One region of the Thioalkalivibrio sp. ALE22 genome, then DNA from elsewhere that is predicted to be linked to it. Evidence: predicted binding sites of a transcription regulator. Region 1 holds the regulator's gene; each other region holds the start of a gene.
What was found. The regulator FliA, encoded in region 1, starts transcription of late flagellar genes. The targets are predictions, from matches to a motif close to GCTAAAGTTNNNNNNNNNNCNGCCGATA.
Positions count from the first base shown of each region.

Region 2: a site for FliA is predicted at 1,019-1,046, ahead of F793_RS0101360 (methyl-accepting chemotaxis protein). Genes of this name have one in related genera too.
Region 3: a site for FliA is predicted at 1,454-1,481, ahead of F793_RS0110175 (methyl-accepting chemotaxis protein). Genes of this name have one in related genera too.
Region 4: a site for FliA is predicted at 1,948-1,975, ahead of F793_RS0108510 (methyl-accepting chemotaxis protein). Genes of this name have one in related genera too.

Region 1 covers NZ_KB906500.1:107,493-110,649, reverse strand. The annotation lists gene F793_RS0102205 (protein phosphatase CheZ) at 1-262, opposite strand, end outside; gene cheY (chemotaxis response regulator CheY) at 358-738, opposite strand; gene F793_RS0102195 (RNA polymerase sigma factor FliA) at 780-1,547, opposite strand; gene F793_RS0102190 (MinD/ParA family protein) at 1,544-2,368, opposite strand; partial or broken gene flhF (flagellar biosynthesis protein FlhF) at 2,537-3,157, opposite strand, start outside.
Region 2 covers NZ_KB906499.1:282,171-285,327, reverse strand. The annotation lists gene F793_RS0101365 (ATP-binding cassette domain-containing protein) at 1-983, shown strand, start outside; gene F793_RS0101360 (methyl-accepting chemotaxis protein) at 1,142-3,157, shown strand.
Region 3 covers NZ_KB906508.1:38,829-41,985, forward strand. The annotation lists gene rluB (23S rRNA pseudouridine(2605) synthase RluB) at 1-525, opposite strand, end outside; gene moaB (molybdenum cofactor biosynthesis protein B) at 585-1,121, shown strand; gene F793_RS0110175 (methyl-accepting chemotaxis protein) at 1,561-3,157, shown strand, end outside.
Region 4 covers NZ_KB906505.1:98,764-101,920, forward strand. The annotation lists gene F793_RS0108510 (methyl-accepting chemotaxis protein) at 111-1,745, opposite strand; gene F793_RS0108520 (hypothetical protein) at 2,057-2,683, opposite strand; gene F793_RS0108525 (rhodanese-like domain-containing protein) at 2,959-3,157, shown strand, end outside.

The DNA.
Region 1 (3,157 bases):
CGTAATTCAGGCGTTCCTTTGCGTCCGGGATCTCCGCCTGGGTCAGTTCGACCAGACGCGAATCGCCGCGGAAGCTTTGCAGGGCCTCGTGAAGATCACGGGTCAGCTTGCCCAGCTCGTCGAAGAGTTCGCGGTCATAGGGGCGCGCCAGATCCTGCACCAGCGCCCGGGCGCCCGTGTCGTCGCCCGCCTCCAGCGTCTTGACCAACTGCCGCGCAAGCTCCAGCTGATCGTCGCGTGGTGGGTGTTCCTGTTCAGTCATGAGAAGCCTCTTGCGGGTACGGCGCGGAAGGTTTCGGACGACGCCCGCGGCGGTCGGTGCCACGGGCGTCGGGCATATCGGTCACAGGCCCATGATTATCCCTGTGCTTCAATGCGTTCGAAGATCTTGTCGATCTTTTCCTTCAGCGTCTCGGCGGTGAACGGCTTGACCACGTAGCCGTTCACGCCCGCCTCGGCCGCCTCGACGATCTGGTCGCGCTTGGCCTCCGCCGTCACCATCAGCACCGGCATGGACTTGAGGTTCGGGTCGGCGCGCACGGCCTTCAGCAAGTCGATCCCCGGCATGTTGGGCATGTTCCAGTCGGTGATCAGAAAGTCGAAATCGCCGTTCTGCAGCATCGGCAGCGCAGTGCTGCCGTCGTCGGCTTCCTGGGTATTGTTGAAGCCAAGATCACGCAACAGGTTCTTGATAATGCGCCGCATCGTGGAAAAGTCGTCCACGATGAGAATCTTCATTCCCTTGTCCACACGTCACTCCGGGATTCGTAGGGTGGGTTTTAGAATAACTGCAAAGCCGTACCGTCTTCGAGCCACGAACCCAGGCGGGCACGCAGTCGAATGGTGGCCTGACTTCGGATCTGGCTGACGCGCGACTCGGTCACGCCCAGCACGGCACCGATCTCGCGCAGGTTGAGCTCTTCGATGTAGTAGAGCGACAGCACCAGCCGCTCGCGTTCGGGGAGGTCGCCGAGGGCTTCGGCCAGTTCCTGACGGAACTCACCGGCCTCGAGGGTGCGGGCCGGCGACACCTCCTGCCCTTCGATCACGCGATCAGCCCCGTCGTCACCCCCGCCGAGGTCGTCCAAAGCGAACAGGTGGGCCCCGGCGTGATCCTGCAGCATCTCGTAGTACTGGTCGATCGGCACGTCCAGCTCGGCGGCGACCTCGCTGCCACGCGCCGCCCGCCCCTCGCGCGCCTCGACGGTCTGGATCGCCGCGGCAATACGCCGACTGTTGCGGTGCACCGAACGCGGTGTCCAGTCACTGCGGCGCAGCTCGTCGATCATCGCGCCACGGATGCGGATGCCGGCGTAGGTGGCAAAGGTCGCGCCCTGGCCGCCCTCGAACTGGCGCGCCGCCTCGAGCAGCCCGATCATGCCCGCCTGAATCAGATCATCCACCTGCACCGAGGCGGGGAGCCGCGCCATCAGGTGATGGGCGATGCGGTGGACCAGCTCGACGTGATCGGCAATCAGCTGTTCGTGTCCGCCGCTGGCCGCGGAGGTCGCCTGATAGCCGGAAAGTCGATTACGCGTCGTCATCATGCGCTCTGCAGCATCCGTTCCACGAAAAACCCGACGCCACCGTGGTCACCGCCCCCCACCGGCCAGCGGTCCACGGTCCGTGCCAGTTCGGCAAAGGCCTTCCCCGCCGGGCTCCCGGGGTACTGCTGTACCACTGGCGCGCGTTTCTGCACCGCCTTTCGCAGGTGATCGTCCATCGGAATATAGCCGGCCAGGTCGAGCACCACCTCCGGCAGGTAGTTGCCGCAGACGGTATTGAGCTTCTGCATCAGTCGCTCGGCGCCTTCGCGGCCGTCGACCATGTTCGTCACCATGCGGAAGCGACGCAGGCCATGATCGCGGTGCAGGACCTTGATCAGGGCATAGGCGTCGGTAATCGAGGCGGGCTCGTCGCAGACCACCACCAGGGTCTCCTGGACCGCGCGGCAGAACGACGTCACGGATTCCTGCAGGCCGGCCGCGGTGTCCACGATCAGCACATCCAGGGGTTTGCGATAGGCGCTGAAGGCATGGATCAGACCGGCATGCTCGGCCGGCGTCAGGTTGGCCATCGCCGCGATCCCCGAAGCCGATGGCACCACCTTCACCCCGTCCGGCCCCTGGACGAGCACGTCCTCCAGGCTGTCCACGTCCCCGGTCACCAGGTCGTGCAGCGTGCGCTCGGGACGCATCCCCAACAGCAGGTCCACGTTGGCCAGGCCCAGATCGGCGTCGAACAGCATGACCTCGCGCCCGAGCCGGGCCAAGCCCACCGACAGGTTCACCGATACGTTGGTCTTGCCCACCCCGCCCTTGCCCGAGGCAACCGCGATGACCTTCAACGGCTTGTTAGTGCGTGGCATAGCGCCCCTTCCCGACCGGTTGAATCAGTTCCAGCGTGGCGGGCTCCGCCGCCCGTGCCGGACGTGCCTGGGCGCGCGCGCGTCGCGGCGGTTCCATCTCCGCCAGGCGCTCGGCCGCCCAGGTCTCGCGGGCATTGGCCGCTGCCCCGGCCCCATCGGCGGCATCGTCCAGGGCCAGTCGGGTCAGATAACCGGTATCGACCCGGTGAAAGTCCTCGGCAAAACGCTGGCCATCGCTGACGAACCCCAGCCCCAGGTGCTGATCGAGCAGTACGGACAGGACCTCGCCCAGCTCCTCGGCCTCGTCCAGCTTGGTCAGCACCAGCGCCGAGGGCTCCGCCTTGCGAAATGCCTCCAGCACCCGCCGCAATGCGCTGCCCTGGGTCGTCGCCGACACCACCAGCCAGCTCTCGGCCCGGATGTCCGGCGGAAGGTGCGCGAACAGGGATTCGTCCTCCACTGCCCGCGGGGCCTGTCCCGCCGTATCCACCAGGATCAGGTGCCCATCCTCCACGCGGCGCGCCAGTTCGCGCAACTCTCTCGCGTTCTGCAGCACACGCACCGAGATCCCCGCCATCTGGGCGAAGGCCTGCAACTGGCGCGTGGCCCCGATGCGCTGGCTGTCCAGGGTCACCAGCGTAACCGAATCCGGGCCCATGCGGCGGATCTGGCGCAGCGCGATGCGGGCCAGCGTGGTGGTCTTGCCAACGCCGGTAGGCCCGACCAGTGCCAGCAGGCCGCCCTCGTCCAGGATGTCCGGCCGGTGGGTGGCAATCGCGCCCGACAACC
Region 2 (3,157 bases), on a different contig from region 1:
GTTCGGGCCGGCTGGTGATCGAGGCGGAACACGCCGATTTCGGCTACGAAAAACCCATCGTCAGGGACGTGAACCTGCTGCTGCAACGCGGCGATGCCCTGGGCATCGTCGGACCCAACGGCGCGGGCAAGACGACCCTGCTGCGCGGCCTGCTCGGACAGATGGAGCCGCTGGCCGGTCACGTGAAGCTGGGCACCCAGCTGGAGATCGCGTACTTCGACCAGGCGCGCGCGCATCTCGACGAGGACACCACGGTGCAGGACGCGGTCGGCGAGGGGCGAGACCGGGTGATGGTCAATGGCGAGAGCCGGCACATTTTGTCCTACCTGGAAGACTTCCTGTTCCCGCCGTCACGTTCCCGACAGCCGGTGTCGGCGCTGTCCGGGGGCGAGCGCAATCGCCTGCTGCTGGCCAAGCTGTTCCTGCGCCCGGCAAATCTGCTGGTGCTCGACGAACCCACCAACGACCTCGATGTGGAGACCCTGGAGCTGCTGGAACAGCTCCTGATCGAGTACACCGGGACGGTGATCGTGGTCAGCCACGACCGCTCGTTTCTGGACAATGTCGCGACCTCGACCCTGGTCCTGCCGGGCGACGGATCGGTGGAAGAGTTCGTGGGTGGCTGGTCCGACCTGCCCGAACGTGTCACGCGGCGGCTGCTGGAGGGCGAAACCGCGGCCGCCGCCCGCCCCGGCGCCCCGGAGCCGCGGGCCGATCCCGCTCCCGAACCATCGCCGCAGACATCGGAAAACGCTCCGGCGACCCCGCGCAAACTGTCCTACAAGGATGCGCGCGAACTGGAGGCCCTCCCGGCCCGGATCGAGGCCCTGGAAACCGAGCAACAGGAACTGACCACGGCGATGACCGATCCCGAGGCCCTGCGCGACGGTGAACGCATGCGCGACCTGCAGGCGCGGCTCGAGACCGTGGAGGCCGAGCTGGCCCACTGCTTCGAGCGCTGGGAGCAGCTGGAATCCGGTTGAGCGTCGGCGCGTCTACACTCGGGTTTCCGGCCACCCCTCAACTCTGCCGGGGGTCTGCCGTAACAGGGGTTGAATAGCCACCTTTCGGGTCCGCGCTCTCCGAGACCGCGGCCGGTTCGCGAAGCGCCCGGGACAGGGCGCGCTGAAGGAGTCATCGCATGCTGGACAAACTCTCCATCCGGGGGCTGCTGATTGCCGGGTTCGGCCTGGTCGTCGCCATCCTGATCATCAACTCCGTGCTGGCACTGCGCGCGATGAGCACGGGCAGTCAGGGGGTCGAGCAACTCACGCAGGCCGACTACCCGGCCGTCGCCCGGGTCAACGATGTCGAGCAGCTGCTGCAGGAGAGCGCGGCGTTTCTCGGCTTCTACCTGATGAGCGAGGAGCAGTCGCATCGCGATGCATGGCAAAACGCGATGCGCGAGCTCGATGCGGCCACGCGGGCCCTGAACGAGAATCCGGTCATCGCGGCCGACGAGGAACTCGCCGCCAGCGCGACCGAGGTACGCCGCCTGGTGAATCAGTTCGCCAGCTTCGAGGACCGCCTGATCGAGGTGGCGGAGAACGCGGCCGAGAACATGCCGGCCCTGGGAATCGCCAACGCCCGGGCCAACCCGGCCAGCCGCGAGATGACCCAGCAGACCAACATGATGATCGACGCCGAGATGGCCCTGCCGCGCTTCCAGCGTTCCTGGGACCGTCTCGACACCCTGCATGAGCTGCGCATGTCGGTGGTCCAGGTCACCTCCAACCTGCGCGGGTTCATCGCCTTCCGCGATGACGCCTTCCGCGAGAACGTGCGCCTGTTCTCCACCCGCACCAACGACATCACCGCGCAACTGATGGACCAGTTCGACGATCTCGACTTCGAACAGCAGATCGCGCTGGAAGACTTCCAGGGGGCCCTGGATACCCAGAACACCGCGCTGGACGACCTGATCGAGATCCACGGCAGCGAACAGGCCCTGCAGGATGCCTACCTGATTCGGACCGAGATCGGCCCGCTGCTGGTCGAGGCCCGCGATCATCTGCAAGGACTCAGCGAGCGCATCACTGCCCGCGCCGAACGCAGCGCCGCCGCCCTGACTGCCGACATGCGCGCCACCCAGACGACCCAGGGCATCCTGGCCCTGATCGGCGTGATCCTCGGGCTGGCCGGCGCGGTGTTCATCATCCTGGTCGTGCGGCGCGCGCTGGCCCACTCCACCGCGGCGCTCGAGGAGATCGCCGACGGCGATGGCGATCTGAGCCGCCGCCTGGACGAGAACGGGCTGATCGAGACCGCGCAACTGGGCCGCGCCTTCAACCGCTTCACCGACAAGATCGCCCAGGCCATCGGCCACGCGCGCGGCAGCACCGAGACACTCAACCGCGCCACCGAGAACCTGAACCAGGAGGCCTACGAGGCCCGCGAGGCGGTCTCGCGCCAGCGCGACGAGACCGAGCGTGTCGCCACCGCGATCAACGAGCTGCAAAGCAGCGCCGAGGAGATCGCGCGCAACACCGACGCGACCTCCCAGGCCGGCCAGGAGGCCGGGGATGCGGTGAACAACGGCTCCGAGGTGATGGAGAAGAACATCGAGTCCATGGCCTCGCTGCTCGGCACCGTCGAGCAGGCCGCCGGGACCGTCTCCAAGCTGGGCGAGGACTCCAAGCAAATTGGGACCATCCTCGAGGTGATCCGCGGGGTCGCCGAGCAGACCAACCTGCTGGCCCTGAACGCGGCCATCGAGGCCGCCCGCGCCGGCGAACATGGCCGCGGCTTCGCGGTGGTCGCCGACGAGGTCCGCAAGCTGGCGACCCGCACGCAGGAATCCACCGACGAGATCGAGTCCATGATCTCGCGCCTGCAAACCGCCACCACCAGTGCTGTCAAGGCCATGGAACAGGGTCAGGAAGAGGCCGAGTCGACCATGGAGCATACCGCCGAGGTCAACGGCGCCCTGCAGCAGATCCGGCAGTCGGTCACCACCATCGTGGAGATGACCGAGCAGATCGCGGTCGCTTCGCGCCAGCAGAGCACGGTGGTCGAGGATATCAACCGCAACATCGTGCAGATCTCCGACGAGGCGGATCAGTCGGCCAACACCGCCGACCGGGTCAGCGCCGCCTCCGACGAACTCAAGCAGGTGGAAAAGGAGATCCAGCAGGCCCTGGCGCAGTTCCGGCTCTGA
Region 3 (3,157 bases), on a different contig from region 1:
GGCGCCGTCCCCGCCCTGCTCCTCCAGGCTGTCGAAACGCGCCGGGCCGTCCTCGAGCTCCACACCCTCGCGCAGCATGTCCAGCGTGGCCGGCGGCACCTCGCCGAGTACCCGCACGGCATACTCGCGTTCCAGCGCCATGCTCGGGTGCATCAGCCGGTTGGCCAGCTCACCGTCGGTGGTAAACAGCAGCAGGCCCGAAGTATTCAGGTCCAGCCGGCCTACCGCCACCCAGCGCTGCCCCTTCAGACGCGGCAGGCTGGCAAACACCGGTCGCCGACCCTCGGGATCGGAGCGGCTGCAGATCTCGCCCACCGGCTTGTGATACACGATCCACCGATGTGGATGCTCCGAGCGCCGCACGATACGGCCGCGCACACGGATCACGTCGTGCTCGTCGACCTGATCCCCCAGCTGCGCGGTCCGGTTGTTCACCTGCACCTCGCCACGCTCGATCCAGCCCTCGATCTCGCGCCGCGAACCCAGCCCGCGCGCCGCCAGGACCTTCTGTACCCGCTCCGACATTCCCGGAACTCCAGCAACTCATTAAGATGGGCGCCACGATACACCAACAGGACGTTGCCATGACCGATTCCACGCCGGAGACCACCCCCGTCCGGACGCCGCTGAACATCGCCGTGCTCACCGTCTCCGACAGCCGCGAACTGGCGGAGGACCGCTCCGGCGATGCCCTCGTGGAACGCCTCGAAGGCGCCGGCCACCGCCTGGCCGATCGCGGGATCGTGAAGGACGACATCTACGCCATCCGCGCGGAACTCTCGCGCTGGATCGCCGACCCCGAGATCGATGCGGTGCTCACCACCGGCGGCACTGGAATCACCGGCCGTGACGGCACACCCGAGGCCGCCTCGGTACTGCTGGACAAGACCATCGAGGGCTTCGGCGAGCTGTTCCGCATGCTCTCTTATGAAGAGATCGGCACATCCAGCCTGCAGTCCCGCGCCCTTTCAGGGGTCGCGAACGGCACCTACCTCTTCGTACTGCCCGGCTCCACCGGCGCCTGCCGCACCGCCTGGGACCGCATCATCCAGGCCCAGCTCGACGACCGCACCATGCCCTGCAACCTCACCATGCTGATGCCGCGCCTGACGGAGTCCTGAGGGAAATACGGATTTCACCACGAAGAGCACGAAGGCACGAACAAGGCCAAGCTCGAAAGCGGACCTGATTAGCAACGAGAGTCGGCCAGTCACGGAGATCCTCCGGAGGCGGCATAGCCAGCCGCAGGTCGCTGTAATCCGCGCCTTTCCTGGAATATCACCAGCGCCGCCCTTTACCCCTGCATCGTCATCCCGGCCGGAGCGTAGCGAAAAGCCGGGATCTCCCCCGTCGGGGCAACCCCTGCCGCCAGGATCCCGGATAACGATTACCGGGAAATCCGTCCGTACCGAAACGCGATACACCGTTCCCACAAGAAAAATGCCCAAAATGCTCTAAAAAAGCCTTTGGGCGTGCCGCTACCCCCTGTATCGGGTGCGGCGCTCACACGGATCTGCTTGTCGCCCTCCGACTAGAACAACGAAATGGAAGGACAACGCGATGACATCCCTGAACCCCCTCTCCAGTGTCGGCTTCGGTACCCGCCTGACGCTGATGATCCTGTCTCTCATCGTGGGCGCGATCCTCATCGTTGCCACCCTCATCTTCTTGCAGTACCGCGCCTCCTACACCGACGCGACCATCGACCGGCTTCACGCAATGGGCGAATCCAACGCCCAGTCCTTCAACGAATGGCTCCTGGGGCGGCAGGATGAAATGCGCTACCTCGCAGGCCTCGATGCAGCTCGCGGCATGGACCTCGATGAACTCGAGCACCTGATCGAGCAGATCGCGTCGCTGCGCGGTGAATACGACACGATCTTTGTCGTGAATGCCGACGGCATGGGCGAGGTCGGAGTGGCCTTCGACGGACAGGCGCGCGTCCTCAGCCGCGAGGAGGCGAACGATTTCAATGTGCCCGACCGGGCATGGTTCCAGAGCGCGATCAGTGGGGAGGACACCTTCTCGCGGCCGGTGGTTTCCCGCGCGACGGGCAATCGGGTCAGCACCGTCGCAATTCCGATCGAAGGACCGGATGGCGAACCAATCGCCGTGATGCGCGGGGCGGTGCAACTCGACACGATCTTTGATCGGGTCAACGCGATCGATCTCGGCGAAGGATCCGAGATCTACCTCGTAGACCGCGACCGGCATCCCGTGACACCGGTTGAATCGGCCCCCGATACGGACCAGCCAATCGACACCCGGGCTGCACAGGCGATCGCCGCGGGTGACAGTGGGGTCGGACGCTACCAAAACGCAATCGGGACTGCGGTGATCGGTAGCTTTACCGACATCCCCCTGCTTGGCTGGGGCCTGCTGATGGAGCTCGACGAAGGGGTCGCACTGGCCGAGCTGCAACGCGCGCTTTGGTGGGTCGTCGGCCTCACCATCGCCATCCTGATCGCGGCCTCGCTGATCAGCCTCGGGGTAATCCGCAACGTCCTGCGCACACTAGGGGGCGATCCTGCCTACGCATCGGACGTCGTCCGCCAGGTGTCGGAGGGCGACATGACCGTCCCGATCCAGCTGCGCAAGGGCGATGACTCGTCGTTGCTCGCGGCCATCGCCACCATGCAGTCCCGCCTGCGCGAACTGATCGGCAGCGTTCGCGGCCATGCCGAGGAAGTCGCCTCGGCCGCTACCGAGCTTTCACACATCAACGAAGAGACCGACAAGGGTGTAAATCGCCAGAACGCCCAGCTCAGTGACGCGGCCGCAGCGATCAACGAGATGACCGCGACCGTCGAGGAGGTCGCCCGCAACAGCCAGAGCACGGCAGATGTCGTGCGAGAAACCACGGAACAGGCCCAGAGTGGCCGCAACGTGGTCAGCGCATCGGTCACCTCGATCAACAAGCTCTCGAACGAGATCCAGAGCACCGCCGAGGTCATCACGGCGCTCAAGGGTGACAGCGACAATATCGGCGACATCCTGCAGGTCATCAACAACGTCGCCGACCAGACCAACCTGCTGGCTCTGAACGCCGCAATCGAGGCAGCGCGCGCAGGGGAAGACGGTCGTGGGTTCGCGGTGGTCGCCGAGGAGGTTCGCAACCTCGCCGTCCGCACGCAGGAGTCAATCACCGAGATTCAGC
Region 4 (3,157 bases), on a different contig from region 1:
CGACCTCCCGGGAAAACGCCGCACGACTATACCGCCGCGGTCGTTGTGCCCGGAAGCCGGGTCCGGTGGCCGCCGTGGCGCGGGCCGCGCCTGGGTCGCCTGCGTGGGGATCAGGCGATGCGGTAGGCGGAGGCCAGGTCGCGTACGCGCGAGGCGATGTCCGCGACCTCCTGGCTGGCGGTCGCGGTCTGGCGCGAGCCATTGGCGGTGTCGCCGGTGATGTCGTTGATCGCGTAGATGTTGCGGTTGATCTCCTCGGCCACGGCGTTCTGTTCTTCCGCGGCGCTGGCGATCTGCGTGGTCATGTCGCTGATCCGGCCGATGGCCTGGACGATGGATTCCAGTGCCTGGCCGGCGCGCTCGGCATCGTTGCTGGTGGCCTCCGCCATCTCGCGTCCGCGACCCATGGCGGTGACCGCGTTGCGGGTGCCCGCCTGCAGCGCCTCGATCATCGCCTGGATGTCGGCGGTGGAGTCCTGGGTGCGCGAGGCGAGGGTGCGGACCTCGTCGGCGACCACCGCAAAGCCGCGGCCCTGTTCGCCCGCGCGGGCGGCCTCGATCGCCGCGTTCAGGGCCAGCAGGTTGGTCTGCTCCGCGATCCCGCGGATCACGTCCAGCACCGAGCCGATCTGCTGACCTTTCTCGTCCAGGTTGCGCACGGTTTCTTCGATGGTGGCGACCTCGCCGGACAGGCGGCCGATGTCGCTGACGACGGTACGCACGACCTCGCCGCCCGCACGGGACTCCTGGTCGGCTTCCTGGCTGGAGGAGGCGGCATCGGAGGCGTTGCGCGCAACCTCCTGGACCGTCGCCGCCATCTCGTTCATCGCGGTCGAGACCTGCTCGGTCTGCGAACGCTGCTGGTCGATGTTGCCGTCCGTCTGCGCGCTGACCGCGGACAGCTGCTCGGCGGCCGAGGCCATCTGGTCGGTCAGGGTGCGCAGCTCGCGGATGGAGTCCTGGAACTGGTCGAGCATGCTGTTCAGGGCGGTCGCGGTCGCACCGATCTCGTCGTTCGCGCCGACATTCACCCGGCGCGACAGGTCATGGTCGCCAGCAATCCCCTCCAGCGTCTCGCGCATGTGCGCGATCGGGAGCGCCACCGACCGATAGGTCCACACCCCGGTAATCACGACCCCGATCAGGACCACCAGCATCAGGGCGCCGCTGCGCACCAGCACCTGGGTATAGAACTCCGATACCCGTTCGGCCTCCGCGCCGGCGACGTCGATCTGCAGGTCGACCAGCTCGGTGATCTGGTCGCTGATCGGGTCGATGCTGTCGTACAGCGGGCCGTTGAAGGCGTCGAGTTCGCCCTGCACATTGCCCGACATCCCGCCCAGCGCCGCCTCCAGGCGGTCCAGGTCCGCGTTGGCCGCGCGGAACAGCGCGCGGGCGCCATCGGCGAGTTCCTGTTCCCGGGGCGTCAGCGTCGTGGCCAGGTAGGCCTCCCAGATTGTGGCGATCTCCGTGCGCGCCTCGCGTACGTCGGCCAGGGCCTCTTCCGCGGTCATGCGCCCGGCATCGGCCTTGTTCACGGCATCGATGACCAGCACCGCGTAGTTGTCCGCGATGGTCTTCAACTGCTGCAGGGGCACGACCCGGTCGTGGTAGATGTTCTGCACGCCTTCTTCGATATTGGCCGTGCCGCGGGCCGCCAGGGCGGCCAGCAGCAGGAGCGCGGCCACGGGTACCACGATGGTGATGACCAGCTTGGATCGAACGGACAGCGAGCGGAGGTTCATGGGCGGGTCCTTGTATGGCCTGGAAGGGGTAAGCCCGAGGTACCGGGCCGGGAAATGCCGATCCATGCAGGCGTCCGTGCCCCGGTATTCCGGGTGCTGGCGTCGTGCGCGGACGGCTGCGGTGTTACCGGCAGGCGCCGCGCCTTGTTCGCGCGCATGGCAGCGGGCGCCACCGGCGGCGGCATTACCCTGATGACAGATTAAACGGCCCCGCGCGCCAAACCTTGAGCCACATCAACCGCGCCGAGGGTCGCCCAAGGTGGCGGGTCGCCGGTCGGGCCGGTACCCGCGGTCCTGGCCCGGGCGCCGTCTCATTCCGGGTCGCGGTCGCGTCTCGACGCCAGTGTCTCGCGGATCCGCCGTAGGTCGCGCACGTACTCCAGCATGGCCATTATGGCGTCGGCGAACAGGTAGGCCCCGAACACGATCATTCCGGCCGCAAACAGCCCGGCCAGCGGCCACAGGAGGGCTGCAAGCACGGCCAGTGCCCAGCCGATTGCTTCCACCTGTTCCGCTTCAAGCCCGAACGCGGCAACGGCCGCGCCCGCGAAGGGTTCTGCGGCCGTCAGGGAGATCACCGACAGGGCCACCGCGAACAGGACCACGCCGGTTGCCAGCAATTCGCCCGCCAGCCGCATGCAGACGACAACGCAGGTGATGGCGGGATAGTCCCGGGTATCCAATGCTCCCAGTGCCCGGGCGCGGCGCCACAACAACGCGACCCAGGCGACTACGGCCATCCCGAACAGGATCTGCAGCAGGATCAGGGAGACGAGCGGCCACGGGAGCTCCGGTGTCTCCTGCGCCAGCATCCAGAAGGCCAGCGAGGCCAGCAGTCCGCCGAGGCCCGTCAGGGCGGCGATGCCGCGAAGCGCCCAGCCGGCCAGCCGCTGCAGGGGAAGCGTGCCTTCGGCTCCACCGGTCGTCTCGTCGGTCAAGGGGGCCTCCATGGGGGACGATTGCCCTTGCGATAGTGCCCGAAAATCGCTTCGAGCAGGCGAGAGACCGGTGATTCGGCCGGCGCGTACAACCACGGGGCCCAATGCATGCGGCATGGACTGGTGTGTGGAGGCGCTGCAGGGCCAGCGCGCGTGCGCGTCGGGCTTCGGGCCTTTTGCAATCATGCGGTGTTTCGCGAAATCTATCGGAACCAGGGGCGCCTGCTGAAGCGAACCCCGTGCGCCCTCACAACCCCGACGCAAAAGGAGCCTGCATGGTGAACGAGACGGACGATCCAAAGCTGGAGATCAGCGTCAACGCGGCCCGCGAGCTGGTGGATATTGGTCTGGCGGTGCTGCTGGATATCCGTCAGCCCTTCGAGCTGGAACTGGAGGGCGAGGTGGAAGGGGCGGTCCCGGTGCCCCTGTTCCGCCTGAAGCAGCTACTGGGTCGGGGCCTGTCGGAGGAAGAGC